DNA from 4 places in the Micromonospora sp. CNZ299 genome. Region 1 is predicted to be linked to each of the others. Evidence: riboswitches for the same ligand, from Rfam matches in the RefSeq annotation. Region 1 holds a riboswitch; each other region holds the start of a gene.
What was found. A riboswitch is a leader RNA that binds a small molecule or an ion and turns the genes downstream of it on or off. The one in region 1 is predicted to bind cobalamin.

Region 1 (7,413 bases):
CCGGACAACGCCACCGGCAACGGTGCCACGGTCCTGCTCGACCTGCCGGAGGACGCGAAGAGCATCTCCTTCATCGGCGCCGGAACGCAGGGCAACCAGAGCACCACCGGCACGGCGAACTTCAGTGACGGCAGCACGGCCAGCATCCCGATCCAGATGAGCGACTGGACGCTGGGCGGCAACGCCAACGGCACCCCGTCCTACGGCAACATCGTCGTTGCCCGGACGGCGTACCGATTGAACGGCACGAGCCGGGACGGCGCCCAGCCGTTCCTGTTCGCGACCGCGCCGTACCAGATCCCGGCGGGCAAGACGCTGGTGTCGGTGACCCTGCCGACGCAGACCGGTGACCCCCGCACGGCGGGCCGGATCCACGTGTTCGCCGTCGCCAACGACGGCACGCCGGCCCCCGCGCTGGCCACTGTCGCCCCGAAGGACCAGACGGCGAACGCCGGGCAGGCCCTCGCGGCGAACCTCGGTTCGGTGACCGGCGGCGCTCCCGGCACGACCGGCTACCGTGCCCGCGTCCAGTGGGGTGACGGTACGGCTCCGGACGACGTCACCATCGGTGCGTCCGGTGCGATGAGCGGGCAGCACACCTACACGCGGGAGGGCACCTACACGGTGCACGTCACCGCGTGGGACACGCTGTCGAGCAGCATCGAGGCCTTCACCGTGACCGTCGCGCGGGGCGGCTCCCAGCCGACGATCGCGCTGTCGGCTGCCGGCGCCGTCACCACCGGCGGCACTGTCACCGTCGACGGCAGCGGGTTCGCCGCCGGTGAGCAGGTGACCGTCAGCGTCGGCACCGACCCGGCCCGGGCCACGAAGGTCGCGGCCTCCGCGACGGGCACGGTCCGCGTCTCGGTCCCGACCTCCGGCGAGGCACAACCCGGCCGGTACGCGGTCACCGCGACGGGCGCGTCGACGCGGACGCCGGCCACGGCCACCGTCCAGGTGACCGGGCAGGCCCAGGCGCCGACCTACCAGCCGCGGGTGGCACTGCTGACCACCTCGGGTCCGCGTGGCACGTCGATCACCATCGACGGTTCCGGGTTCGTTCCGAACGAGGCGGTCACGATCACCGTCGGGAACGGCCTCGCGGTCAGCACGGTTCGCGCGAACGGTGACGGTGTCATCTCCGGCGCGACGGTCAGCGTTCCGGGTGCGGCGAAGGCGGGCGCGACCAGCGTCACGCTGAGCGGTGAGAAGTCGGCGACGAAGGTGTCCCGGCCGTTCACCGTCACCGGCTAGAACGAAGTCGACGGGTTGGGCGGGTCGTACTCACGGCCCGCCCAACGTCTGAGCCGTCGGCGTTCGAACGTTGATCGACTCGGTTTTACGGAAGTCGGGGCATCGAGGCGCCGTGGATGCCCCGACTTCCGTGAACGCGAGTGGATCATGCAGGGGAGTGGGCCTGCGGCGCGCCCAGTCGGAGCTGCCAGCGTGCCCCCCGACCGGTGAGCCGGACGATCGCCAGCGGCTCCACGTCCACCTGCCGGTAGGTCGCCAACGGCAGGTCGAGGACGTGCACGACCGCGACCCGGATCACCAGCGGGTGGGTGATCGCCGTGATCCGCTGACCGCGACCCCGTTGCCCGTCCAACCACTGACCGACCCGTTCCCGTACCGCGGCGACGGACTCGCCGCCGTGCGGCGCGGACTCCGGTGCGGACATCCACGTGTGCAGCGCCTGCGGCTGCTCCACGGCGATCTCCTCGAACGACCGTCCGGCCCAGTCGCCGTAGTCACAGTCGGCCAACGCCGCCTCGATCGTCGGCAGCAGACCGAAGGCGGCGGCGGTCTGCCGGGCCGCCTCCGCTGGGCTGCACAGGCAGGCGCCGCCCTCGCCCAGGTGCCCACGCCGGTCCGGTCCGGCGTGGGCCTGAGCGAGGGCGGCGCGCAGACCGCCCTCGTCCAGGCCGTCGTCGGGTCCGCCGAAGCGGGCCCGGCGCAGGGCGGCGGTGTGACCGTGGGCGACCAGCCGGAGGCTGGTGGCGGTCACGTGCTGGGCAGCGCGGCGGCGGCCCGACGGCGTCGATCGTGGTGCATCAGGGCCGCGAACAGTAGGCCGATCCCGGTCCAGAGCACCACCTGGGTGCCGAGGGAGGCCAGTCGGAAGTTCCACAGCAGCGTCGCGGGGAAGTCGGTGGGGACCTCCTGGAACGACGGAAGCACCACGTAGGACGCGACGGTGACCAGCAGGAAGCCGCCGACGGCCGCGGCGACGCGTTGCCACAGTGGCGCCTGCGCGCCGACTGACCGGTAGCCCAGCGAGCCCGCCCACACGGCCACCAGACCAAGCACCACCATCAGCAGGTAGGTGGCGGTGCGTTGGTTGATGGTGGCCGGGTCGCCGACCGCCGGCGGGTTAGCCGGGTACTTGAGGAACGGCACGATCACCGCGCCGAGCAGCGCCGCACCGGCCAGCAGCAGGCCGGAGCGCCCGTCGTCGTCGGTCCGTCGCCGACGGGCCAGCAGGACGTACGCCGTGGCCAGCAGACCGCCCATCGCGGCGCCGAACAGGCCGGTGGCCAGGAACAGCCCGCCGCGCTGGCCGCTCCGGGTGACCAGGGCCTCGTCGTGCTGGTGCCCTCCAGCGGCGGGTTCGGCGTGCGAGGCCGCCTCCTCGATAGCGATGGCGGCCTCGACGTGCGGTTCGCCGGCGACGTAGGCGAACGTCCCGGCGAGCAGGCCAGCGATCAGGCCGGCGAGCAGGCCGCGGACGAGGACGGTGAGGAACGGGGGAGCGGTGGTGGCGTTCAGTGGCACGGAACACCGAGCAGGTGCCGGCCGTCGTGCATGAGCTCGTGCAGGTACGTCCCGCTGCGCGACACCGCACCCTGGTCGAACGCGACGAGGTAGGCCAGCAGGGTGAGCGCGACGACGGTCGCCAGGACCGTCCACAGAAGACGCGTGGTGCCAGCGGGATTCACCAACGGCTGGCTGGACGTGGAGCTGGACATATGATCACGAACCTCCCCGGGGATGACGCGTCCCCATCGCAAGGCTGCGGACGACCGAGCGTCCTGGCTCGCGGGCCCCATTTCTAGGTGGGGGAACCGCTCACAGTGGCGCGACCGCGCCGGAATCACACCGGCTTCCCTCGCGTCGCCGCAGATAGTGGGTCGACGGTATCGGTGCCGCCGCAGGCGGTCAACCCGGCCCCGCAGTGGGTGAAGCGCCTGTGCCCGAGGATTCAGCGCCGCCCGATTCGTCAGATCAAAACCCGATCGCTGGTGGCGGCATCGTCCGCCGCCGCCAACCCGACGCGACGGCGAAGCTCTCCGAGCCGGTGGCCGGGTGGACGGCGCGGCCTGGACGACGGTGGAACCGCAGCCCGCTGTCGAGCACGCGCTCGACAGCGATCGGCCCGGGCCGGCTGATTTTCGGCTCGGGCCGGCCGGTGTGTCTGCTCGCCGCCTCGTGCACCGGCTGAGTCGGAACGAGGCGAGCGCGGCGGGCGTCGAAGGCATAGCATGTTATCGATAACAATCGGATTGTGGTTCGTTGGCTCGCGGGGCGGCCATCGACGACAGGTCATGCCGTTCTGGTCGGACGTAGGGCTTCGAAGGCTCGCGTAACGACGGCAAAACATGGTCGCAAGACCTTGGCAACACACGTACGTGCATGGCATGGTAACGCCTGATCAAGGGAAACATCCGACCTATCTCCATGGGTGGTGCGGGCCCAGAGTCCGTCTCTCCCTGCCGAGGAGGCTCGGCCGGTCACCGGTGCTCCGCTCGCCGACGGCTCTCCCGTCGCGTGCGGCGCCACGCTTGGGGAGGTCAGGGCCGACGATGAGCACCGTCGAGGCAACCACCGGCACGCAGCACGGCACGCCCAGCGACTGGTTCCGGGAACGGATCTCCCACGCCGTCTCCGAGCTGACCGCCGCCACCGCGCTCGTCGTGCTGTTCATCGTGTTGAGTTTCGCCAGTCCCTACTTCCTGACCGCGGACAACCTCTTCAACATCGGGGCGCAGACCGCGGTGATCGCCATCATCGCCACGGCGCAGACGATGGTCATCATCACGAAGGGCATCGACCTCTCCGTGGGATCGGTCGCCGCGCTCGCCGGCGTGGCGGGGGCGATGGTCGTACGCGACCTCGGCTTTCCACTCTGGGCGGCGACGGCGGTCGCGATCGGCGTCGGCGCACTGGCCGGGCTGCTCAACGGGCTGCTGGTGACCGTGGCTCGGATCCCACCGTTCATCGCGACGCTGGGAACGATGTCTGTCGGACGAGGGCTCGTCTTCATCATCACCGGGGCGGTCGGCGTCTACGGCCTGCCCCGATCCTTCCAACTGCTCGGCAACGGGGAGATCGTCGGCATTCCGTTCGCCGTGGTGATCACCGTTCTGGTCGCCGTCGGTGTCGCCTTCCTGCTCTCCCAGACCCGCTTCGGCCAGTACACGTACGCGATGGGCTCCAATCTGGAGGCCGCACGCCGATCGGGCATCCGGGTCGGTCGGCACCTGACCGGCGTGTACGTGCTGGCGGGTGTGCTGGTCGGTCTGGGCGGCATGATCGCGGCCTCCCGGGTCAACTCCGGTCAGCCGAACTACGGGATCTCGCTGGAGCTCGACGTCATCGCCGCCGCGGTCATCGGCGGGGCCAGCCTCTTCGGAGGTCAGGGCCGGATCGTCGGGACCATCATCGGCGCGTTCCTCATCGCCCTGGTCCGCAACGGCGCCGTCCTGCTCGACATCAGCATCCACTACCAGCAGGTGATCGTCGGCCTGATCATCTGGGCCGCCGTCTACTTCGACCAGTACCGCCGCCGGCGGCTGGAATCACGGGGTTGACATGCCATTCCGAGAGTCCGAACGAGGAAGGACACACACCATGGCACACACCACCACCAGCGGGCGGGCACGAGGGCGACTCCTGCGCGCGCAGGCGATTCTGGCCGTGGCTGCGGCGACCGCTCTGCTCAGCGCCTGCGGCGGGGTCGAGGTCCGGGACGGAGGCGACGGCGCGACCAAGGACGCGAGCGGGCCGTTGAAGCTCGCCGTCGTCCCGAAGGCGGTCGGGGCCGACTACTGGAACACGGTGAAGGCGGGTGCCGAGTGCGCCGCGCAGCGCGCGGGTGACGTCACCGTCCAGTGGGACGGGGTTACCACCGAGACCGATGTCGAGGGTCAGGTCAACCTGATCCAGAACTACGTCACCAAGAAGGTCGACGGCATCGTCTACGCGGCCACCGACTCCAGTGCGCTGGCGCCCGCCACCGACAAGGCGCTCGCCGCGAACATCCCGGTCGCGATGATCGATTCCGGCACCAGCCCGCAGCCGCCGAACGTGCCGCTGTTCGCCACCGACAACCGCGCGTCGGCCACCGAGGCGGCGAAGCTGCTCGCCACCGAACTCGGCCCCGGCAACCACGAGGTGGCGCTGGTCGAGTTCCAGCCCGGGTCGCAGACCAACACCGAGCGGGTCGACGGCTTCAAGGCCGGTCTCGCCCAGTATCCGAACCTGAAGCTGGTCGGTCAGCAGCCCAGCCGCAGTGACGTCAACGAGGCACGACGCGTCACCGAGAACATCCTCACCGCCAACCCCAACCTCGCGGGCGTCTTCGCGGCCAACGAGCCAAGTGTGCTCGGCGCCGCGCAGGCCATCCAGGCGGCCGGCAAGTCCGGCAAGGTGGTCATCATCGGGTGGGACGCCGCCCCGGACGAGATCGCCGGGGTACGCAGCGGCCAGATCTCCGCGCTGGTCGTGCAGAACCCCTTCAAGATGGGCTACTTCGGCGTCGACAAGATGGTCAAGCACCTGCGGGACAAGGCGCCGCTGGCATCGGCCGACACCGGCGTCACATTCGTCACCAAGGAGAACATCGACTCCGCGGAGATCAAGGCGGTGCTCGAGCCCAGCTGCGCCAACCCCCCGGTGCAGTGATGGGTACGACCCCGACGGCCACCGCCGACAGCGACCGGCAGCCCACCGCCGACGAGCCGCCGGTCCTCGAAGCCCGTGGCATCGTCAAGCGGTTCGGGCACGTCGAGGCGCTGCGCGGCGCCGACTTCACTGTCCACCGGGGTGAGGTCGTCGCGCTGATCGGCGACAACGGCGCCGGGAAGAGCACCCTCATCAAGACGCTGTCCGGTGTGCACCCGCCCGACGAGGGCGAGATCCGGGTCGGTGGTCGTCCCGTCCGGTTCTCCACCCCGGTCGACGCCCGGCGCGCCGGGGTGGAGACCGTCTACCAGGACCTCGCCGTCGCCGACGACCTCAGCGTGGCCGCCAACCTGTACCTCGGGCGGGAGATCCTGCGCTCCGGGTCGCTCGGTCGGCTCGGGCTGCTCGACAAGCGCGCGATGCGGCTGGGCGCGGCCGCGGCCCTTGACGAGCTGGGCGTACGGATCCCGCGGGTCACCACCCCGATCGCGATGTTGTCCGGGGGGCAACGGCAGTGCGTCGCGGTGGCCCGCGCCATCATCTGGGCGACCAACGTGGTCATCCTCGACGAGCCCACCGCCGCACTCGGTGTCGTCCAGACCGGGCGGGTGCTCGACGTGGTCCGGCGCGCCCGCGACGCCGGCATGTCGGTGGTGCTGGTGAGCCACAACATGCCGCAGGTGCTCGAGATCGCCGACCGGGTCGAGGTGCTGCGCCTCGGTCGGCGGGCGGCCCGACTGCGCGCCGACGAGGTCACCACCGACGACCTGGTGGCGGCCATGACCGGGAGCACCAGTGTGGAACGCGACGAGCGGTGACCGTGGCCGGCGACCGCGTGCGCGTTCACGACCGCGCGGTGTCCGAGTTGGCCTCGGCGTCGTCGGGCAACCCATACAACGACTCCTCCACCCCGATCAGGTGGTTGGCCATCCGGATGCGGGCCCGCTCCGGGTCACGTGCCGCAAGGGCCTTGAGGATCGCCACGTGCTCGTCGTGGGTGCGCCGGTCCGCGCCTTCCTCGTGCAGGCTCCGCCACAGCCGGCCCCGCACGGTGCGCCCGGCGAACGCCTCGATCAACCCGACGAGCACCGGATTCTCGGCGTGCACCGCGATGATCCGGTGGAAGGCGATGTCGATCTCGAGGATGCGCTCGTGGTCCTGCGGTGACTGGCCGACCATCCGGGCCGCCTCGGCGAGCAGGTCCCCGGCCTGGGCGAGGGCCTCGTCGGTCATCCTGGTCGCCGCCAGTTGGGCGGCCTCGCACTCCAGCAGTCGCCGGACGGTGTGGATGTGCCGGGGGTCGCCCTGGCCCTGGAAGTCCACCACGAAGCCCATCGGGGCCAGCAGTTGCGGCGCGTCGAGGTTGGTGACGTAGGTGCCGTCACCCTGACGGATGTTGACGATGCCGAGGATCGACAGAGCCGACATGCCCTCGCGCAGCGAGCCCCGCGAAACGCCGAGCGACTCGGCGAGGTCCTTCTCGATGGGCAGTCGGTCCCCGGGCTTGAACTG
Region 2 (7,413 bases), 1.4 Mb from region 1:
AAGGGCGGTCAGGTGACTCACGTAGGCCCCTCGCTTGACTTCTGCGGCCTGCCGCTCCTGTTCCTGTCTCAGCGCATGACCCTGTGCTCGGCTACTCATTACCGTTCCTAGCCATACACCCAGCAGAGCACTGATCGGACCGGCCAAGGCAAGCACGAGGTTCATGCAGTCAGCCTGCTAGTTCGACGCAAGGTCTTGCTTGGGCAGTCGGTGCGGTTGACTGCTCTGTTGGTTGCTCGCCTGCGGCACACGTTTAGGAAGGCAGTTGCGCTGCAAGCTGCAATGGCACTCTGAGCAGCGGAAGCGCTGGTTGCCCGTCACCTACCATCCTTGATCGTTCCGCGCATAGTCCGGATCTTGGTCCGCTATCGCTGTGACGGGCCAGTGCGGTGCTCGGGGCCGGCACTATCGTGACCCGATGACGACCGACAGGTGGGCACAGTGGCTGTTGACGCGCCGAGACGGCGGAAGCGCCACCCTGCGCGCCCGGTACGCCTCAGACCTGGCGTGGTTCCGCGACGGCGTCCTCGACCGAGCCGATCTGAAACCCGATGACGTTCTCCTCGACGTCGGATGCGGAACCGGCTTAATTGGGTTTGGTGCGCTCGACCGTCTCGGCCCGGACGGCCGTGTCATCTTCAGTGACGTGTCGCAGGACCTGCTTGACCAGTGCCGGCGGATCGCCGACGGCGATGAGCGGTGCAGCTTCGTACAGGCGCCGGCCGAGGACCTTGCCGGCGTTGCTGATGCCTCCGTCGACGTCGTCACCACCCGGTCGGTGCTCATCTACTCCGACCGCAAAGCCACGGCGTTCGCAGAGTTCTTCCGAGTGCTGCGGCCAGGCGGAAGGCTCTCCCTCTTCGAGCCCATCAACCGCTTCGCGCGGCAGCACCGCCCCGACGACCTGTTCGGCTTGGGCGGCTCCCCGGTCGACGACCTGGTGGCCAAGGTCCGCAACGTGTACCGGGGACGCACAGAAGCGGCCGAGCAGCCGATGGTCGACTTCGACGAGCGCGACCTGATGACCTGGGCAGAGAGGTCGGGTTTCGAGGCGGTGGAGCTGGACTACCGCGCCCAGCTCGACGTACCCGCCGAGCCGATCAGCGACTGGGACGCGCTCAAGCGGGTCGCCCCCAACCCCCTGGTCCCGACGTATGGCGAAGCCATCGCCGCCGCACTGACCAACGACGAGCGCGAGCGCCTCGACGCGCACATGGCTGCCCTGACAGCGGCCAGGACGCCTACCCGCCGCACTACAGCCATAGCGTTCCTACGCGCGCTGCGGCCCTGAGGTCCAAGTCCGGGACTGTCCGCTGCGGCCTGCCCAGACGAACAGGCCGCATACGACACGCAGAGTCATCGAGAAAACACCTTCAGTGCTGTCACATTACGGACGCTTGCTGCCATCCCGTCTGCCGCCGACCCGCCCTAATGGGGAGTGGGCCGCCGGCCGGTCCGCCACGTCAAGTGGACCTTGACGCACGTTCGGACGCTGGCGGGCCGGGCGGCGGTCTGCTCGGCTCGCCCGGGTCGGCGGCTGGCGGGATGGCTCTGCGCAACCACCCACGGGCCGCGATGCGCCGACGGACCCCCGGCCATCTCGGAGTCGTTTCGCCCCCGCCGGAGGCGCGGTAACCGCAACCACCTTGCCGGCGCGACCCGCCGCGCGGACCCGGCGTGCCCTTCCCTACGCCGCGCCGATCGGGCGCGGCCCGGCCGGCTGCCGGCCCACCAACCTCAACCACCCTCGGCGCTACCGTCTACGGCGGCCCCCGGGCTTACCGCGCTCTCCGCGCCAGCCGCCGGGCGTTCTGCGTGGCCGGCGTGGAGCGACAGCGGAGCGACGGACGCGCGCCCAGGCGGCGGCGCGTGCGGCCCGTTCAGGGCCGCCTTGATAGACGTAAGGAAAGTCCTCCCACGGCGGCCGACAGCCGGCCTACCTGCCCGATCTCACGGGTGGCGTTGGCCATCGGAGGCGATTGGGATCAGTCTGGCTGCTACGTCTTCGAAGTCGCCGAAGCCATTGACGGTTTGCAACAGGCCATGGGTCCGGTAATAGGCGCGCAACGGCTCGATTTGCTCTTGGTAGTTTTCCTGTGAATGCGTGTACATAAGCAGGAGTTCCTGGCGTCGCTCGGCTTGCCGGAGGTTCAATTCTATCCGTCGTTCTACGCGGCAGTGAACGGCGAGGCGGAGTTGGTCCTCAGTCAGGACGAGTTCGATCACTGTGTCGGGGACGTGACCGCTCTGCGTCAGCAACTCGGCCTGACAGATCTTGCGAGGGAAGTTGTACAGCACCCATCCGCCGCCAACGTTGGCTAGGGCTTCAGCGACGGCTCTGACCACCAGCTCATCCGGGACAAGATGTCCGGCCTGCATATACCCGTTCGCCTCTTCGCCCAGCGGAGTCTGCTGCTGCACGTGCTCGCGGAAGACGTTTCCTGCGCTGACGACCTGTAGGCCGGTGGTGGCTGCCAGAGCCGACGCAGCGGAAGCCAGGTCGACTACCGGCCCGGCGATGAGGGCCACGTTGGGCATGTGCACTCCCTTGGGGACGCCAATGAGCCTGGGCTTGACCCGTTTCGACGGACAGGGTCGTTGTGTTGATCTTAGTTAGGCGGCTTGGTCGATCGGTAGCGGTTGTGAGCTGGTGGCCTCGAAGGCCGCAGGGCTGAGGTAGTCGAGGGTTGAGTGTCGGCGGCGGGTGTTGTACTAGCCCTCGATGTATTCGAGCATGGCCTGGCGGGCGGCTTGATGGGTGGGCCAGGCCTGGCGGTGCAGGAGTTCGGTTTTGATGGTGGCGAAGAACGATTCGGCGACTGCGTTGTCCCAGCACTGTCCGCGCCGTCCGACGGACAGGCGGATGTCGTGACGGTGTGCGAGGCGGGCATGCTGGGCGCTGAGGTATTGCGTGCCGCGGTCGGAATGAAACACCAGCCCGGGCTCGGGTCGGCGGCGTGCGAGAGCGTCGGCGAGGGCGGCGTCGACCAGGTCGGTCTTGAGGTTGTCGGCCACGGCCCAGCCGACGACCCGGCGTGATGCGAGATCGATGACGGTGGCCAGGTAGAGCCAGCCCTGCCAGGTGTTGATGTAGGTGATGTCGCCGCACCAGCGGGTATCGATTACGCCGGGATCAACACGGAAGTCGCGGCCGACCAGGTCAGGTCGGAGCCCGGCGGCCGGATCCGGGATTGTGGTCGTGCGCCAGCGGCGTGGGCTCTTGCCGGCGAGTCCGGCGGTGCGCATTAGCCGGGCGACGCGTTTACGGCCGTGCCGCATACCGGCGTCGGTGAGGTCAGCGTGGATCCGCGGCGCCCCGTAGGTGCCCTTGGACCGTTCGTGCAGCACGGTGATCTTGTCGGTGAGCTGGGCATCGACCCGCTCGCGCTGCGACTGGGTGCCGGCTTTCTGCTGGTAGTAGGCGGATCGGGAGACCTTGAGCAGTTCGCAGGCACGTTTGACGTTGTGCTTGCCGGCCTGCTCCGCGGCGATGAACGGGAAGACGTTCACCGGGTCTCCTTCGCGAAGAAGCCGTCGCCCGTTTGAGCACATCGACGTCTTCGCGCAGCCTGCGGTTCTCTTTGCGCAGCTGTGCGAGTTCGGCCCGTTCGTCGGTGGTCAGCCCGTCGGCGCGGACGCCGGTGTCGAGTTCGGCCTGCTTGACCCACTCACGCACCGCCGTCTCGGTCAGATCAAAATCCTGGCTGACCTGCCGAAGCGTGCGGTCACCACGCTGGCACAACTCGACGATCTCGGCCTTGAACTCCGGCGTGAACGAACGCCGAGGCTGCGGCCGCTCCTTCCCCATGCTCTCCATGATGATGGACATCCTCCCGGAGACCCCAGGTCCCCTGATCTCGGATGTCCGTCAAAACGGGGCAGGCCCACCATGATTGCCGACCGGCGTCCGTCGTGATCGTCACTCAAATAGTCACCCGCCCGGCGCATGCCCCGTGCGTCAGCACTGATCGTCGGCCAACGCCTTCTGCCCTAGGAACTCCCGGAAGAGTCGGCAAAGAGCGAGACGGCCTGCCTGTGGTCCGTATCGCTGACCACACTGTCCTCGGTGGCATTTTCACCGAAGGTCTCGACGAGCACCAGAGCCGAGAAGGTCAGGGGGCTGCCGTGATGCCGGTCGGACATCCACTCCTGGAACGCCGCCAGCTCGCCGCGACCACGCGCAAGGGCGAATCCCGTCAGCGCCGAGAACGCTCGCTCGTACCTGGGTCGTCCGACATACATACCTAGCCGCTGATCCATGTGCCACAAGAACTCTTCCCAGCTCACTGCGCGATTGTCCCTGATGCTCGACCGTTCCGGTGTAAAGGAACTGCCAGCCGGTTGCGAGCTGCACCAGCAGCAGGAGTGAGCAGTCCGCAGGAGTCCCTTGACGTCCGGCGTCGCTCGCGCCCGACGTCGTCACCCGGTTGGTCACCCCGCCTGGGTGGCAGACGTAGAAGCAAGACTTAGGCGGCCTCTCTCCTGAACTGCGGTGACCTAGACGACGCTCTGGTCCCGCTCACGCGCAGGGCGGCTCCTCGGATCGGCAGCGCCGCGACGGACCGACCGAGCACGTCTCAGCCGTCGGCGCCGTCGAGTAGCGCGCGCCGCAGCGCCAGGCGGTGCTCCCGGCGGATCTCCGCTTCCCGGTACCGACGCCGGTCCCCGTCGGTCTCCGGCAGCAACGGCGGCACCGTACGAGGCTGGCCGTCGTCGTCGATGGCGACCATGACCAGGTGGGCGGTGGCCACGTCGGTGGGCGGCACCGCCCGGTCCCACCGGTCGGCGGTCACCTTGACGGCCACCTCCATCGAGCTGCGGCCGGCCCAGGTGATCCGGGCGTCGACGTGCACGACGTCGCCGACCCGCACCGCGCGCAGGAACGCGGTCTCGTCGATGGCGGCGGTCACCGCCGGTCCGTCGGAGTGCCGGGCGGCGACCACACCGGCGACGGAGTCGATGAGGTTGAGGATCCGGCCGCCGTGCACCGTACCCATCAGGTTGGTGTGGTGCTAGTCCATGATCTGCGACAGGGTCAGGTGCGACGCCGACGGCGCTCGGCCGGCGATCGTTGTGTACGCGGCGCCGGCAGGTCTTCGGACTCGCGGGCCTGACCGGTCGCGCCCGTCCCCTACTGGCCGTCGCTTCCCAGGCCTGCTGGCCCAGTGCTGATGACGGCGGTCGTTCCCACTCACCGCTGCGGGGCAGCCCCGGATTTCCACCGGGTTCCCTCTTGCGACGCCCAGTCGGTCACGACGGGGCGAACCAGCGCCGCCGACGGCATAGCTGGCCAGCGAATCCGTCCGCCTGGCGCGTCGCATCGCGGCCGCGCGGCGGCCTCGTCATCAACTTTTGCCATCTGAGGAAAAAGATCGCCACCTCTTGAAAAAAGTCTCACGGCGGTGAGGATATTCAAATGCGTCGTCTCCCTCAGACTTGCGGGCGGGTGGTCTCGGGCCTCCTCGCGCTCCTCCTCGCCTCGGCGGTCGCCCTCCTCGCGTCCGCCCAACCCGCCGCAGCTCACGGGACTCTCGCCATGTCCACTCCGGCGAGCGGCGCCACGGTGAACGAGCCGTTGACGTCGGTGCAGCTCTACTTCACCGAGAAGGCCGCCGCCAACGCGTTCTTCACCATCACCGCCCCGGGCGGCGTCCGGGTCGACAACGGCTGGTCGTACGGGGAGCCGAAGCCGCTGGACAAGCCGGTGCGGGAGTACTTCCTGGTCAACGGACAGTTCGAGCCACGGGAGTACACGACGGGGTTCCCCGCGGTGGTTCCCGTCTCCCACCTGCCGGCCAAGGGCCAGTACTCGGTGAGCTACCTGTCGGTCGCCTCCGACGGCGACACCGTGCGGGGCACGTTGACCTTCCGCTACAACGGTCGGGTGACGGCAGCGCCGCAGGGGTGGAGCCCGCCGTCGACCCAGCCGGACCCGGCGCTGGTGGCCGCCACCGAGCAGCATGGGTCATCCGGGCAGGGCTCAGCGGTGCCGACCACCGCAGCCGAGTCCGCGGCCCCGCCGTCCGCGGCTGCGGCGGCCCCGCCGACCGGGTCGACCGATGAGAGCGACTCGGGGGCACTGGCCTGGGCCGGCTGGGCGGTCGCGGTTGCGGCGGCCGGGGCGGCGGCCGGATTCGTCGTCTGGCGTCGCCGATCGGCTTCCGCCGGCAAATCCACCAGCCGGGGCCGTACCTCGTCGGCGACCTCCGGTCGACGCGGCGGCGGCGCCCGTTCCACGAACAGGAGCGGCGCCGGCCGGACCGTCGGTGCCAAGCCCAGCGGCGGCAAGGTCGGCGCGGCGACCGTGGGGCAGGCCACGGGCGACAGGCGGCGACCCACCACCGTGCCGGCGGCGCGCAAGGGCAACGCGGTCGTCACCGCCCGCACGGGCGTCGCGGTCGATCCGACGGCCACCGACGCGGCGGCGAAGGCCCCCGCCACCACGGTCGGCGCGGCGACGGTCGACCCCGGCCCACGGCCCGACACGGACCTCGCCGCCGTGACACCCGGGTCCCGCCTGAGCAACACCCACCTGGCGCTGCTCGTCGGTGGGCTGGTGATCGCCCTGCTGGCCGGGTTCGGGCTGGCTCGCATCGGGACCGGCGACGAGAGCCCGGCGGGCGGCAACGCCCGTCCGGCCGCGGGCGGTCCGCCCGCCCCGGGGCAGGCGCAGTCCGCGACCGACGGGCACCAACACCCGGCGGGCACCGGGCCGCACACGCATCGCGGTGACGGCGCAACGGGCGAGACGCTGGCGACCGGGACGACGGTCAGCGCCGGTGGGTACACCCTGCAACCGCTGGAGCGGTCCCAACCCCCCGGTGTACGCGCGGACTACCGATTCCGCATCGTCGGGACCGACCGGCAGCCGGCGACCCGTTTCGCGGTCGTACACGACAAGCCGTTGCACCTGATCGTGGTGGGCCGCGACCTGTCCGGCTACCAGCACCTGCACCCGACGATGGCGCCGGACGGCACCTGGAGCGTCCCTGTGACGCTGGCCCGGCCCGGCGGCTACCGCGTCTACGCGGACTTCTCCGTCACCGCGACCAACGGCACGCAGGTCCCTCTCGTGCTGGGTGTCGACCACACCGTGCCCGGCGCGCACACCCCGACCGCGTTGCCGCCGGTGCAGGCCGAGACGACGGCCGGGCCGTACGCGGTGTCGATGAACGGCACGCCGACGGTGGGGATGACGGCACCGATGCACTTCCAGGTCAACGGCGCTCCGACCACGCCGGTGCAGTTGGAGCCGTACCTGGGCGCGTACGGGCACCTGGTCGTCGTCCGCGAGGGCGACCTCGGGTACGTGCACGTCCACCCCGAGCCGGAGCTGGTCGACGGGTCGGTCAAGTTCTGGCTGACCGCGCCGAGTTCGGGCCGGTACCGGGCGTTCTTCGACTTCCAGGTCGC
Region 3 (7,413 bases), 760 kb from region 1:
TGCCGCGGCTGCCGCGGCGCGGTCCAGCGGGCGGTTGCCCGCCGTGGCCCGGCCGTCGGTGACGACGAGGACGAGCGGACGCCTCAACGGGTCGCGCAGGCGCTCCACCCGCAGCAGGTCGGCGGCCGCGAGCAGCCCCTCGGCCAGCGGAGTCCGCCCACCGGTGGGCAACTCGGCCAGCCGGGTCGAGGCGGCCAGCACCGACGAGGTGGCCGGCAGCAACGTCTGCGCCTCGGCGCCCCGGAAGGCGATCACCGCGACCTTGTCCCGCCGCTGGTAGGCGTCGGTGAGCAGGGCGAGCACCGCGTCCTTCACTGTGGTCATCCGCTGCCGGGCACCCATCGAACCGCTGGCGTCCACCACGAACAGCACCAGGTTGCCCTCCCGCCCCTCCCGGACCGCCTCCCGCACGTCGTCCGGGCGCAACCGCAGCGGGCCGCTCAGCCGTCCCCGGGATGCCTGGTGCGGCGCGGCGGCGCGGACCGTCGCCGGCAGGTGCAGCGCCCCGACCCGGCCGGTCGGGACCCGGGCCCCGGTGGTGCGCCCCCGCCCGGTGCGAGCCCGCGAACGTCGGCCCGGCACGCCGTCACCGACACCGGGCGCGGTGAGCACCCGTGCCTTCAGCCCACCCCGGGGTACGGCCACCGGCTGCCCGTCGGCGCCGCCGTTGCGCCCCTGGTCCGGGTCGTCGCCACCGTCCGCGGTGTGCAGGTCGCCGGGCTGAGCGTGCCCGCCGGGGTCGTCCGTCGGGCGCTGCGGCGAGCCGCCGTCGTCAGCTCCGCTCGGCACCTCGGTCCGCCCGTCCGGGCCGGCGTCACCCTCGGCGGGCGCACTCTCGGCCGGGCCGGGTACACGCTGGTCGAGCACGTCGCCGCTGCTCCCCCCACCGCCGGCCGGGCCGCCACCGCCTGATGGGCCGCCACCACCCGGGCCGTCGTCGTCCGGGCCCGGGTCGTCCAGCTCGTCGGGGTGGGCGTCCTGGGCACGCTGCAACGCCTCGTCCAGGCGCTTCTCGTCCAGCCCGGGGGTGTCGAACGGGTCGCGGCGGCGGCGGTGCGGCAGGGCCAGTCGGGCGGCCACCCGGACGTCGTCGATGCTCACCCGGTCCCGGCCGTGCCAGGCGGCGTGGGCCAGAGCGGTACGGGCGGTGACGATGTCGGCGCGCATCCCGTCCACGTCGAACGCGGCGCACACCTCGGCGATCTGCCGCAGCGCGGCGTCCGGAAGTCGTACCCCGGAAAGCCGGCGTCGGGCGTCGGCCACCTGGCCGGCGATCTCCGCGTCGGCGTCGGCCCACCGGGCGGCGAAACCGGCCGGGTCGGCGTCGGCGGCGAGCCGGCGGCGGACCACCTCGACCCGGACCTCCGGGTCCCGGCTGGCGCCCACCTCGACGGTGAGCCCGAACCGGTCGAGCAGCTGCGGACGCAACTCCCCCTCCTCCGGGTTCATCGTGCCGACCAGCAGGAACCGGGCCGCGTGGCTGACCGAGACGCCTTCGCGCTCGACGTGGCTGCGGCCCATCGCCGCCGCGTCCAGCAACAGGTCCACGAGGTGGTCGTGCAACAGGTTGACCTCGTCGACGTAGAGCACCCCCCGGTGGGCGGCGGCGAGCAGACCCGGCTCGAAGGCGCGTACGCCCTCGCCGAGGGCCTTCTCCAGGTCCAGCGAGCCGACCACCCGGTCCTCGGCGGCGCCGACCGGCAGCTCCACCAGCCGGGCCGGACGCGTCTCGGCGGCGGCACCGGCCGGGTGCGGCCCGTCCGGGCAGCCCGGGTCCGGCTCGGCCGGGTCACAACCGAAGCGGCAGCCGGCAACCCGGCGCACTGGTGGCAGCAGCGCGGCGAGTGCCCGAACGGCTGTGGACTTGGCGGTCCCCTTCTCCCCCCGGACCAGCACACCGCCGATCGCCGGGGACACCGCGTTGAGCAGCAGCGCCAGCCGCATGTCGGCCATGCCAAGCACGGCACTGAACGGATAATTGACGATCACTGTGCCTTCCTTCGATCGCGACTGCGGGGCTCGCAAACCCGGCTCACTCCTCGCGCTCACACCCGGTCCTCCAGGTCGCCCTCGCTGGCCAGGTACGTGTCGCGCAGCCGGTCCAGGGTGGCCGGCTCGGGTTTGGCCCACAGCCCCCGGTCGGCGGCCTCCAACAGGCGTTCGGTGATGCCCCGCAACGCCCACGGGTTGGACTGCTCCAGGAACTCGCGGGTGGTGTCGTCGAACAGGTACGCGGCGGCCAGGTGCTCGTACATCCAGTCGTCGACCACGCCGGCGGTGGCGTCGTAGCCGAACAGGTAGTCCACTGTGGCGGCCAGCTCGAACGCGCCCTTGTAGCCGTGCCGGCGCATCGCGGCGATCCACTTCGGGTTGACCACCCGGGCCCGGAACACCCGCCGGGTCTCCTCGCCCAACGTGCGGGTGCGCACGTCGTGCGGCATCGCCGAGTCACCCACGTACGCCTGCGGTGACGTGCCGGTGAGGTGACGGACCATCGCCACCATCCCGCCGTGGTACTGGAAGTAGTCGTCCGAGTCGACGATGTCGTGCTCGCGGGTGTCCTGGTTCTTCACCGCCACCGCGATCCGGGCGAAGGAGCGTTCCATGTCGGCGCGCGCCTCCCGCCCGTCCAGGCCCCGGCCGTAGGCGTAGCCGCCCCACACCGCGTACACCTCGGCCAGGTCCGCGTCGCTGCGCCAGGTCTGCGCGTCGATCAGGGGCAGCAGGCCCGCGCCGTACGCCCCGGGCTTCGAGCCGAAGATCCGGGCGGTCGCGCGCCGCTCGTCACCGTGCTCGGCGAGGTCGGCGGCGACGTGCGCCCGCAGGTAGTTCTCCTCCTCCGGCTCGTCCAGGGCGGCGACCCGCCGCACGGCATCGTCGAGGAGTGCCACCACGTGCGGAAACGCGTCGCGGAAGAACCCGGAGATGCGCACTGTCACGTCGACGCGCGGCCGGCCCAACTCGGCGGTCGGCACCACCTCGATGCCGGTGACCCGCCGGGACCGCTCGTCCCACACCGGCCGGCAACCCAGCAGCGCGAGCACCTCGGCGATGTCGTCGCCCTGGGTGCGCATCGCGCTGGTGCCCCACACGGTCAAACCCACCGAGCGGGGGTACGCCCCGGTGTCGGCGAGGTGCCGGGCGAGCAGCGAGTCCGCGAGGGCCACCCCGACGTCCCAGGCGTTGCGGCTGGGGATGGCCTTCGGGTCGACGGAGTAGAAGTTGCGGCCGGTGGGCAGCACGTTGACCAGGCCCCGGGTGGGTGAACCGGACGGGCCGGGCGGCACGAACCGGCCGTCGAGCGCGCCGAGGGTGTTGGTCAGCTCGTCGGTGGTCCGGTCCAGCCGGGGCACCAGCTCGGTGGCGGCGAAGTGCAGCACGGCGGCGACGTCCGGGATCGGCTGGCCGGTCACCTCCGCGACCACCGCGTCGACGGCCTCGGCGTCCCAGCCGAGCGTCTCCATCCCGATGGCCAACCGCCGGGCGAGGACCTCGATCAGGTCGACGGCGTCGGCGGCGGTGCCGGCCGGCCCGTCCACCACGTCGGTCAGCGCCACCGGGAGGGCGATCCGCTGCCCGGGCGACGCGAGCAGCTCCTGCTCGTCAAGCCCGTACGCGACGGCGAGAGCCTGCCGCATGCCTGGCAGGGCGCGGGCGCCACCCCAGATCTGGGGGGCGCGCAGCACAGCGAGGACCAGGTTGACCCGGGGTTCACCGGTGGGCGCGTCGGCGAGGATGTGCAGACCGTCGCGGATCTGCACGTCCTTGACCTCGCAGAGGTACCCGTCCAGGTGCAGCACGAACTCGTCGAAGTCGTCCGCGTCGGGCATCGCCTCGGCGTGCAGGTCGTGGTGGAGCTCGGCGGCGCGTACGAGGTCCCAGATCTGCGCCCGCACGGTAGGCACCTTCGCCGGGTCGAGGGCCTGCACCGTGGCGTACTCGTCGAGCAGTTGTTCCAGTTTGGCCAGGTCGCCGTAGGTCTCGGCCCGGGCCATCGGCGGCACCAGGTGGTCGATCACCACGGCGTGCGCCCGGCGCTTGGCCTGGGTGCCCTCGCCGGGGTCGTTGACGATGAACGGGTAGACCAGCGGCAGGTCGGCGAGGACCGCGTCGGGCGCGCAGTCGGCGGCCAGGCCGAGGCCCTTGCCCGGCAGCCATTCGAGGGTGCCGTGCTTGCCCAGGTGCACCACGGCGTCCGCGCCGAAGCCGCCGTCGGCGACCGGCGCGGCCAGCCAGCGGTACGCGGCCAGATAGTGGTGACTCGGCGGCAGGTCCGGGTCGTGGTAGATGGCGATCGGGTTCTCCCCGAAGCCGCGGGGCGGCTGGATGAGCAGCACCACGTTGCCGAAGCGCAACCCGGCGAGCACGATGTCGCCGCTCTCGGTGTAGAGCTGGCCGGGCGGCTCACCCCAGTGTTCCCGCATCCGCTCGCGCAGCTCGGTCGGGACCTGGTCGAACCAGCGCCGGTACGTCTGCCCCGGTATCCGGGCCTCGGCGGCGGCCAACTGCTCCGGGGTGAGCCATTCCACGTCGTGACCGCCGGCGGCGATCAGCGCGTGGATCAGCGCGTCGCCGTCCTCGGGCGGTGGAGCGTCACCCAGGTAGTAACCCGCCTCGGCGAGTGCGGCGAACAGGCGGACCGCCGAGACCGGGGTGTCCAGCCCGACGGCGTTGCCGACCCGGGAGTGCTTGGTCGGGTACGAACTGAGGACGATGGCGACCCGCTTGTCGGCGTTGGGCACGTACCGCAGCCGGGCGTGGCGCACGGCGATCCCGGCGACCCGGGCGGCCCGCTCGGCGTCGGCGGCATAGACCGAGAGCCCGTCGGCGTCGATCCGCTTGAACGAGAACGGCACGCTGACGATCCGGCCGTCGAACTCGGGGATGGCCACCTGCATCGCCGCGTCCAACGGGGACAGTCCGGCGTCGCTGCCGGCCCACTGCTCACGGGTGCTGGTCAGGCAGAGCGCCTGGATCATCGGCACGTCCAGGGCGGCCAGGGCGCCCACGTCCCAGGCGTCCTCGTCGCCGCCCCCGGACGCGTCCGCGGCGACCGCGCCGCCGGCCGCGAGCACGGTGACCAGCAGCGCGTCGCAGCGGGCGAAGAGCCCCAACGGGCCCGCGCCCGTGGTCAGGCCCCGCAGCGAGCCGCAGAAGATCGGCAGCGGGCTGCCGCCGGCTTTGTGGACCGCGTCCGCGAGGACGTCGACGAAACCGGTGTTGCCGGCGAGCGCGTGCGCCCGGTAGAAGACGATTCCCACTGTGGGCCGGTCCGGGTCGGTGGGGTGTTCGCCGTGCACGGCGTACGCCGGGGTCGGTGCGGGCGGGGCGAACCCCTCGCCGGTGAGCAGCACCGTGTCGCAGAGGAACCGGGCCAGCTGCGCCAGGTTGTCCGGGCCACCCTCGACCAGGTACGCCAGCGCCTGGGTGACGACCCCGGACGGCACTGTGGAGATGGCCATCAGCTCCGCGTCGGGCAGCGTCTCGCCGCCCAGCACGACCGTCGGCACGCCGGTGGCGAGCACCGCGGCGAGGCCGTCCGGCCAGGCCTGTCGACCGCCGAGCAGGCGTACGACGACGAGGTCGACCCCGACGAGCAGGGCGGGCACCTCGTCGCCGGCGACCCGGGCGGGGTTGGCCAGCCGATAGTCGGCGCCGCTGGCGCGGGCGGCCAGCAGGTCGGTGTCGGCGGTGGAGAGCAGCAGGATGCGCACGGCAGGCTCCGGAGAGTGACGCCCTGGCCGCCACCGAGGCGACCTGGACGAAGCGGGTGGGTGCGGCGTCAGCCGGCACGACGGCGCGGTCGGCTCGCCGACGCGGGCGTCGGGGCCGGTCAGCGCCGGGCGCTCAGCTCAGCGGGGCCGGTGGCCGACGCGGGCGACCTGGAGCACGCCGACGAGGCCGGCCCGGAGCATGCTGGTCCGGCCGGTCGTGGGTGCGGTGCGGCGCCCGCGATGCGGGTCATGACGATGATCGTCGATGAATGAGACGCCGTGCGTCATCGGGTCCTCCTCGGGTGTCCACGCCCTGGGGTACGTCCCGACGGCCGAAGTATCCTGGCTTCCGGATCGACGCTCTCCCCCGGCCTTCCAACCGCAGACACACGGCCGTGACTCACGAGGGGGGATCGCTCCCCGGTGACAGTGGCGGGACCGCGTCGGAATCGCACCGACTTCCTTCACTGCCGTCAGGCCGCGAATGCTGCCACACCGCCGCGCCGCCGGTCAACGCTGGCCCAGCCCGCCGAACTGGCGCCCTTCATCGAGATTCGCCGACTTGTCTGCCCTCGAACCGTCACGTGGCAAAGCCCCGAATCAATGCCAGCTCCCCTTTGCTCTGCTTACCTATAGGCACCAGTGACGCTCCGTGTCTGGTGCAGATAGGTAAGCAGAGCAAAGGGAGGTAGCACCTACCCTGGCCTGCGCCGATCGTCCGAGGGTGCGGTGGCATGCGGCACCCTCGCCTAGGATCGGCGACCACCGGAGCAGCGTCCGCGATCAATCCCGGGAGTCGATCACCATCGTCGCCATGCGATTCCACCACCTCGCCGGCCGTGTCTGGTTCTGCCCGGGCGATCCGGACCCGGAGGCGGTCCAGGCCGGCGTCGCCGTCGTGGCCGACGAGCGCGGCAGTGTGATGATCGACGCCGGGCAGAGCCCCGCGCACGCCCGCGAGATCCAGGCCGCGCTGAGCGCCGCCGGGCTACCCGGACCGCGCTGGCTCGTCTACACCCACCACCACTGGGACCACGTCTGGGGCGCCTGCGCCTGGCCGGGAGTCGAGATCGTCGGGCACGAGACGGCCGTGCCGCTGCTGCGCGCCGAGGCCGCCCGACCGTGGAGTCACCGCTACCTCGACGAGCAGGTACGCGCCAATCCCCGCCTCGGCCCCAGCTTCCGGGCCCGGGCGCGTGCCGTGGACTCCTGGGAGGATTTCGCCATCCTGCCTCCGAACCGCGTCTTCGCCGATCTGGAGGAGCTGCCGGTCGGGGTGGGGCTACGCCACGTCGGCGGCGGGCACGCACCCGACTCGACAGTCGTGCTGGTGCCCGACTCGGGCGTCGTGCTGCTGGGCGACTGCTTCTACCCACCGCCGGCGCACCTGCGCCAACCCGAGGACGGCCTCGACCTGGGCCTGGTCCGGCGACTGCTCAACGGCGCCTATCACTGGTACGTGTCCAGCCACGCCGAGCCGATGACGCTTGAGCAGGCCCGCTCAGCCGTCGAGGCTGCCTGAACAGACGAGCCTCAGCGGGCGTGGCGTTCCGGGTGGGCCCGGCTCCAGGTGCGCATCCGTTCCGGGTAGCCGGTGCGCGCCGCCTCGTACAGCGGCACCGCGTGCTTGCGAGCGATGGACCCCGCGGCCCGCGGCGTGCCGGTACGACGACGGATCCACTCGCCGTCGTGGGCGATC
Region 4 (7,413 bases), 2.6 Mb from region 1:
CTGCACATCGTCAACGGCCTGCACCCGACCCTGCCCTGGCGCTACTACCCCAAGGTGTTGCGCGAGCTGAAGGCGGCGCTGCCGAACGTCAAGCTCAAGTGCTTCACGGCGACCGAGGTGCAGTGGTTCGAGAAGATCAGCGGTCTGAGCGCCGACGAGATCCTCGACGAGCTGATGGACGCCGGCCTGGAGTCGCTGACCGGCGGTGGCGCGGAGATCTTCGACTGGGAGGTCCGGCAGCACATCGTCGACCACGCCTGCCACTGGGAAGACTGGTCGCGCATCCACGCCCTGGCGCACCGCAAGGGCATGAAGACCCCGGCGACGATGTTGTACGGCCACATCGAGGAGCCCCGGCACCGGGTGGACCACGTGCTGCGGCTGCGTGAGCTTCAGGACGAGACCGGGGGCTTCGCGGTCTTCATTCCGCTGCGCTACCAGCACGACTTCGTGGACTCGGCGGACGGCAAGATCCGTAACCGGATCCAGGCGCGCACCACGATGGCCTCGCCGGCCGAGTCGCTGAAGACGTTCGCGGTCTCCCGGCTGCTCTTCGACAACGTGCCGCACGTCAAGAACTTCTGGGTGATGCACGGGCTGTCGGTGGCCCAACTCTCGCTGAACTTCGGCGTGGACGACCTGGACGGCTCCGTCGTCGAATACAAGATCACGCACGATGCCGACTCGTACGGCACCCCGAACACGATGCACCGCGAGGACCTGCTGCACCTGATCTGGGACGCCGGGTTCCAGCCGGTCGAGCGGGACACCCGCTACAACGTGGTCCGGGAGTACGACAAGGCCCCGTCGCTGGCCGAGCGGCGCGCCGAGCCGCAACAGGTCTGGGCCTGAGCCACCACGTACCCTCGCAGTCGATGACCGAGCAACGCGAACCTGAGCAGCAGAGTGGGTTTCCCCGCCGGGACGCCGAGGGGCGCATCCGTACCCTCGGCGATCTGCTCGGGGTGTGCCTGGCCGGCCTGGTCATCGGCGTGCTTGCGTTGGTGTTGTTCGACTGGGCGTTCGCCTTGATCGGCGCCGGTGATTTCGGGCACACCAACGGCTGGCTGGCGGTGATCCTGCCGGCGTGGCTGTTCTGGGACGACTTCCGGGCCTGGGAGTTCGGCGCGGCCCGGGTGGTGGCGGCGCTGGTCGCCGCCGCCGTCGGGGTGTTCGTCGGGCTGCTGATCGCCGGTCTGGGCTCCGGGTTGCCACCGTTGCTCTCCGGCGCGTTGGCGGCGGCGGCGTTCACCGTGGCGTACGCGGCCCTCTGGTTCCCGGGCGTCCGCTGGCTGGCCCGCCGAACCGGCTGACCGCGACCGCCCGCCGGGCGGATCGACCCTCCCGCCGACATCGGCGGGCGACGGAGAGAACGGAGTGGTACGGGTGAGCGCCGCGCTCAAGTACACGCTGGGCCGGATCGGGCTGTTCGTCGCCGTGCTGGCGGGCCTCTGGCTGATCGACATGAACGTGTTCCTGAAGCTGATGTTGGCGCTGGCCTTCTCCGCCGCGCTCTCCTTCTTCCTGCTGCGCGGTTGGCGGGACGAGATGGCCGAGGAGATGGGCACCGCCGCCGAGCGCAGGCGCACCGAGAAGGAGCGCCTCCGCACCGCCCTGGCCGGCGAAGACAACCCGAACCCCAACCCCACCCGCCCGGCCGAAGGCCCGGACGCTCCGCGTTGACCATGAAGTTATTGCCCGATCGCTCGGCGTGTCGGAGCAATAACTTCATGATCAACGGCGCGCCCCTGGCCCTGGGTGAGTTGGGTGGGGTGGTGGGGTGGGTTACCAGTTGGTGGAGCCGGGGACCTTGGGCCAGGGCTTCGAGGTGGGCTTGATCAGGTACGCGATGCCGCCGGAGCCGCCGGAGACGCCGCCGCTGGCGTTGGTGCGCTTGGTCCGCAGCCAGATCTGCTCGAACTGCGCGCGCTTGTAGACGTTGCGCACCACGTCGTTGCTGGATGAGGCGGGGTCGTTGACGATCACGTCGCCGTCGGCGGTGAAGCCGACCACCACGAACAGGTGCCCGGAGGTGCCGTAGTTCGCCCCGTCCAGCTCACTGGCGAGGAAGGACTGGCTGGTCACGACGGGGATGCCGGCGGCGATGAAACGCTCCAGCTCGTCCAGCGAGTGCAGTCGGGTCACCCGACCCTCCAGGCCCGGGAAGCTGGCCGCGTACGCGGTGTTGAACGGCCAGTTGCCGGCGCCGTCGTACGCGTAGTCGTAGGTCATCCGGGCCGCGTGGTTGACCGTCGGGTCGGGGTAGGTCGGGTCCACCCAGGAGGTGTCGGCCTCCGATGGCTTGCGACCCCAGTACTCGACCACCATCTCGGTGGAGGTGGGTGAGCACCAGGCCTCGCCGCCGCCGTCGTACTCGGGGTAGTGCCCGGAGTGCACGTTCTGCGAGTAGCGCGGCACCGGCAGCTCGACGCCCCAGGCGATGTGCCCGGCGCTCGGGGTCACGGTGAACCGGTCCGGCACTGTGGAACTCATCGCGCCGAGCATCCGCACCACCGGTGCGGCGGTCTGCCCGGGTGCCCGGTAGAGGGTCAGCCGCAGCTGGTACGACCGCAGCAGCACCCCGGCGGTGGCGTCGTCGATGCTGAAGGTGTCGGTCCAGATCGTCGACCAGGGGTCACCCTGCCGGTTGACGCTGGTCCGCTTGATGTCGGTGTCGCCGGAGGCCCAGCGACCCATGACGTACCACGGGGTCTGGTCGCCGCTGGTGTAGCTGCCCTGCATCTCCACCTGGATCCAGGTGCCGGCGGGGGTTTCCGCGTTCCAGGAGGCGATCAGCTCGCTGGCGTCGAACCCGACCCGGGTCACCGGTGAGGTCCAGGTGCCGTACTCCCAGGTGCGGGTGGTGCCGGTGTGCGGGTCGGCATACTCGGTGGTGCCGGCCGGACGGGCCAGGGTGAGGCCCGCTCGGGCGCCGGGCACCACGCGGGTGCCGGACCGGCTGCCCCGGTGCCAGTCGGCGGGCCCGGACCAGTCCTGGAAGGTGATCTGCTCGTCGTGGGTGGCGGCGGGCGGGCGGGCCGCCGTCGCTGGCGCGCTGGTGGCGAGCAGGGTGAGCGCGGTGACGCCGGCGAGGGCGGCCGCGTGCAGGCGGGATCTGGCCATGGGTGCTCCGCGGTGTCGAGAGGGGCATCGTCGCTGGTCAGTTTCCCGCTTGGAGGGAAGTTTCGCCAGATGTTCCCGAGTGGAAAATCATTGCCGCCGGGATGATCGGCTCGGGATGGACAAGGCAGCGAAGGATATTGATATGACCATGTGACAGGTGGTGAAGTGTGCTTCACCGAGCGGGATCTCCCGCCCATCAAGGAGGTAGTTGATGGCCCTCCGCACGCCCATCCCTCTCCGCCGCGTCCTGGTGCTCGCCGTCGTCACCGGGCTGGGCATCGTGACCGTCGCCGCCGGTCCGGTCGCCGCCCGACCCGCACCGGACCGGTCCACCGAGCCGGCCGCCGCCAGCTACCGGGTGCTCGGCCCCCGGACCCTCGCCGACCGCAACGCGGTGGCCCGCACCGGAGCCGCCATCGACTACTCCGAACACGGAGTCCTGCACATCTCGGCGACCGCGGGTGAGGCCGCAGAGATCGGCAAGCTCGGCTTCCGGCTGGAACCGCTGGCCCCGCCGCCCAACGCCGAGCGCGGCGCCGGCGAGATCGGCACGATGGCCTTCCCGCCCGCCGACTCCAACTACCACGACTACGCGGAACTGACCGCCGTCGTGAACCAGGTCGTCGCCGACCATCCGGCGATCGCCCGCAAGATCAGCATCGGTTCGTCGTACGAGGGCCGCGACCTCATGGCGGTGAAGATCTCCGACAACGTCGGCACCGACGAGAACGAGCCCGAGATCCTGTTCAACTCCCAACAGCACGCCCGTGAGCACCTGACCGTCGAGATGGCGATCTACCTGCTCAACCTGTTCACCGACAGCTACGGCTCCGACTCCCGGATCACCAACATCGTCAACGGCCGGGAGATCTGGATCGTGCCGACGGTCAACCCGGACGGCAGCGAGTACGACATCGCCACCGGGTCGTACCGGTCCTGGCGCAAGAACCGGCAGCCCAACAGTGGTTCGTCCAACGTCGGCACCGACCTGAACCGCAACTGGTCCTACAACTGGGGTTGCTGCGGCGGCTCGTCCGGCACCACCTCCTCGGAGACCTACCGGGGGCCGTCGGCGTTCTCCGCACCCGAGACGCAGGCGCTGCGCAACTTCGTCAACGGTCGGGTGGTCGGTGGCGTGCAGCAGATCAAGGCCAACATCGACTTCCACACGTACTCGCAGCTGGTGCTCTGGCCCTACGGCTACACCACTGCGAACACGGCGACGGGCATGAACGCGGACCAGTACAACACCTTCGCCACCATCGGCCAGCAGATGGCGGCCACCAACAACTACACCCCGGAACAGTCCAGCGACCTCTACATCACCGACGGGGACAGCATCGACTGGATGTGGGCCACCCACAACATCTGGGCGTACACCTTCGAGATGTACCCGGGCTCCTCCTCCGGCGGCGGCTTCTACCCGCCCGACGAGGTCATTCCAGCGCAGACCTCGCGCAACCGGGAGGCGGTGCTGCTGCTCAGCGAGTACGCCGACTGCCCGTACCGGGCCATCGGCAAGCAGGCGCAGTACTGCGGCAGCGGCGGTGGCGGCACCACGGTCTGGTCGGACACGTTCGAGACCGCCACCGGCTGGACCATCAACCCGTCCGGCACCGACACCGCCACCCTCGGCGCGTTCGAGCGGGGCGCCGCCCAGGCGACCACGTCCTCCGGCGCCAAGCAGCTCACCCCGTACGCCGGATCCAACGACCTGGTGACCGGCCGGCTCGCCGGCTCGGCAGCCGGTGACTACGACGTCGACGGCGGCGTGACCAGTGCCCGGTCCCCGGCGGTGACCCTGCCGTCGTCCGGCACGCTGACCCTCTCGCTGGCCTGGTATCTGGCGCACGGCTCGAACGCCTCGTCGGCGGACTACCTGCGGGTGAGCGTGGTGCACAACGGCGGCACCACCGCGCTGCTCACCCAGGCCGGCGCGGCGACCAACCGCAACGGGAGTTGGGCGGTGGCCAACCTCAACCTCACCCCGTACGCCGGGCAGTCGGTCCGCATCCTCGTTGAGGCGGCGGACGCCTCCGGCGCCAGCCTGGTAGAGGCGGCTGTGGACAACGTCACCATCACGTCCTCCTGATCAGGTGGGGCCCCGCTCCGCCCCGCGGGGCCCCACCACCCTCTTCCGAACACCACCAACTCGGACATACGCCCTCCGACGGTCACCGTGTGACGGTTCCGGGGGATCGACTCGCGGCGATCGGCGCGTGATCGATCCGGCACGTCCCGGCGGTGCGCTACCGTCTTACCGACCAGTCCGCAGCGAAGCCGGTGCGAAACCCGGCGCTGTCCCGCAACTGTGATGCCCCACCCGACGGTGGGGACGAGCCAGGTCGCCTGCGGATCGGTCGCGAAACGCGCTCTCGAGGAAGGGCGCCTCGTGGGCGGGCGTACGAAAGTCCTGTCGGCGAAGCACCACACTCCTCGACCGACAGGAGGCCCCATGTTCAGACGTACCCCTCGGCTCTTCGCCGCGACCCTCGCGGTCGCCGCGCTGGCCCTCGGCGCCTGCGCCGAGAAGGCCGACGACAAGCCGACCACCGGCACCGCGGCCGCCGCGTACCCGGTCACGGTCGGCACGCTCACCCTCGACAAGCGCCCCGAGAAGATCGTCGCGCTGTCGCCGACCGCCACCGAGATGCTCTTCGCGATCGGTGCCGGCCCGCAGGTGACCGCCGTCGACGACCAGTCCAACTACCCGGCCGACGCGCCCAAGAGCGACATCTCCGCCTTCCAGCCGAACGCCGAGGCGATCGCCGGCAAGAACCCCGACCTGGTGGTGCTCTCCGACGACCGCAACAAGATCGTCGAGCAGCTCGGCAAGCTGAAGATCCCGGTGTACCAGACCCCGGCGGCCACCACGCTCGACGACACGTACCGCCAGATCACCGAGCTGGGCACGCTGACCGGGCACGCCGACCAGGCCACCGACGTCGCCAGCCGGATGAAGGACGACATCGCCAAGCTGGTCAAGGACGTGCCGCAGCGCGCAGAGAAGCTCACCTACTACCACGAGCTGGGCCCCGAGCTGTACAGCGCGACCAGCAAGACCTTCATCGGCACGCTCTACAGCCAGATCGGTCTGACCAACATCGCCGACCCCGCCGACGCGGACGGTAAGAGCGCCGGCTACCCGCAGCTGTCCCAGGAGTTCATCGTCAAGGCCAACCCGGACTTCGTCTTCCTGGCCGACTCCAAGTGCTGCCAGCAGAACGCCGACTCGGTCAAGGCGCGCAGCGGCTGGTCCGGGCTCACCGCGGTGAAGAACAATCAGGTGGTCGCACTGGACGACGACGTCGCCTCCCGCTGGGGGCCGCGGGTCGTGGACCTGCTCCGGGTCATCATCGACGCGGTCGCCAAGGTGCCCGCGTGACCGTCGTCCGTCGGTGACCGGGCCGCTTCCCGCGGCCCGGTCCGCCGGACCGCCGTCCGCACCGCGCCCCGCCGGGCTGCCGTCAAGGGCCCGGCCCGCCGGGCTGCGCAAGCGGTGGCTGGTCGCCGGGGTGTTCGCGGTGCTCGTCGCGCTCGTCGCCGGGGTGTCGCTCGGCCCGGTCAGCCTGCCCGCAGGCAGCGTCGCGGCCGAGCTGCTCAACCTGATCCCGGGGGTGCACCTCGACAGCGGTCTCTCCGAGCGGGAGATCGCGATCGTCACCGAGCTGCGGTTGCCCCGGGTGGTGCTGGGCCTCCTGGTCGGCGGGCTGCTCGCCCTCGCCGGCGGCTGCTACCAGGGCGTCTTCCGCAACCCGCTCGCCGACCCGTACCTCCTGGGCGTGGCCGCCGGCGCAGGCCTCGCGGTCACCGCGGCGATCGCCCTCGGCGGCGCCGGGCGGCAAGGCGCTATCTCCGGGCTGCCGATGACCATCCCGTTGGCAGCCTTCGCCGGGTCACTGCTCGCCGTCACGATGACCTACGTGCTCGGCGCGGCCGGCGGGCGCGGCGGCTCACCGGCGATGCTGATCCTGGCCGGAGTGGCGGTCTCCGCGTTCCTCTCCGCCGGGCAGACCTACCTGCTGCAACGACACTCCGACAGCATCCAACCGGTCTACTCCTGGCTGCTCGGCCGGCTGGCCACCGCCGGCTGGCACGACGTGCTGCTGGTGCTGCCGTACGCCGCTCTGACCACTGTGGTGGTGCTGCTGCACCGCCGCGAGCTGGACGTCCTCGCGGTCGGTGACGACGAGGCGAGGAGTCTGGGCCTGCACCCGCAGCGCACCCGCTACCTGTTGATCGCCGCAGCCTCCCTGGGCACCGCTGCGGCGGTCTCCGCGACCGGCCTGA

Region 2: another riboswitch for cobalamin. It lies ahead of CLT68_RS25875 (acyl-CoA thioesterase); the one in region 1 lies ahead of CLT68_RS19455 (CbtB domain-containing protein).
Region 3: another riboswitch for cobalamin. It lies ahead of cobN (cobaltochelatase subunit CobN); the one in region 1 lies ahead of CLT68_RS19455 (CbtB domain-containing protein).
Region 4: another riboswitch for cobalamin. It lies ahead of CLT68_RS08100 (ABC transporter substrate-binding protein); the one in region 1 lies ahead of CLT68_RS19455 (CbtB domain-containing protein).

The regions. Positions count from the first base shown of each region.
Region 1 is NZ_PEFG01000001.1:4,309,543-4,316,955, forward strand. It holds gene CLT68_RS19440 (GH92 family glycosyl hydrolase) at 1-1,254, shown strand, start outside; gene CLT68_RS19445 (histidine phosphatase family protein) at 1,400-2,005, opposite strand; gene CLT68_RS19450 (CbtA family protein) at 2,002-2,772, opposite strand; gene CLT68_RS19455 (CbtB domain-containing protein) at 2,763-2,966, opposite strand; cobalamin riboswitch at 3,002-3,148, opposite strand; gene CLT68_RS19460 (ABC transporter permease) at 3,801-4,808, shown strand; gene CLT68_RS19465 (ABC transporter substrate-binding protein) at 4,849-5,901, shown strand; gene CLT68_RS19470 (ATP-binding cassette domain-containing protein) at 5,901-6,719, shown strand; gene CLT68_RS19475 (FadR/GntR family transcriptional regulator) at 6,745-7,413, opposite strand, start outside.
Region 2 is NZ_PEFG01000001.1:5,669,843-5,677,255, forward strand. It holds gene CLT68_RS25845 (hypothetical protein) at 1-165, opposite strand, end outside; gene CLT68_RS25850 (class I SAM-dependent methyltransferase) at 419-1,291, shown strand; gene CLT68_RS25855 (nucleoside monophosphate kinase) at 1,951-2,538, opposite strand; gene CLT68_RS25860 (IS3 family transposase) at 2,713-3,510, opposite strand; partial or broken gene CLT68_RS33960 (transposase) at 3,623-3,829, opposite strand; gene CLT68_RS25870 (hypothetical protein) at 3,991-4,287, opposite strand; partial or broken gene CLT68_RS25875 (acyl-CoA thioesterase) at 4,578-5,021, opposite strand; cobalamin riboswitch at 5,071-5,285, opposite strand; gene CLT68_RS25880 (copper resistance protein CopC) at 5,417-7,413, shown strand, end outside.
Region 3 is NZ_PEFG01000001.1:5,069,521-5,076,933, forward strand. It holds gene CLT68_RS23130 (magnesium chelatase subunit D family protein) at 1-2,049, opposite strand, end outside; gene cobN (cobaltochelatase subunit CobN) at 2,046-5,714, opposite strand; gene CLT68_RS23140 (hypothetical protein) at 5,775-5,987, shown strand; cobalamin riboswitch at 6,028-6,204, opposite strand; gene CLT68_RS23145 (MBL fold metallo-hydrolase) at 6,529-7,236, shown strand; gene CLT68_RS23150 (hypothetical protein) at 7,248-7,413, opposite strand, start outside.
Region 4 is NZ_PEFG01000001.1:1,689,289-1,696,701, forward strand. It holds gene mqnE (aminofutalosine synthase MqnE) at 1-852, shown strand, start outside; gene CLT68_RS08080 (hypothetical protein) at 876-1,313, shown strand; gene CLT68_RS08085 (DUF4229 domain-containing protein) at 1,387-1,683, shown strand; gene CLT68_RS08090 (C39 family peptidase) at 1,786-3,123, opposite strand; gene CLT68_RS08095 (M14 family metallopeptidase) at 3,335-5,215, shown strand; cobalamin riboswitch at 5,372-5,494, shown strand; gene CLT68_RS08100 (ABC transporter substrate-binding protein) at 5,579-6,508, shown strand; gene CLT68_RS08105 (FecCD family ABC transporter permease) at 6,585-7,413, shown strand, end outside.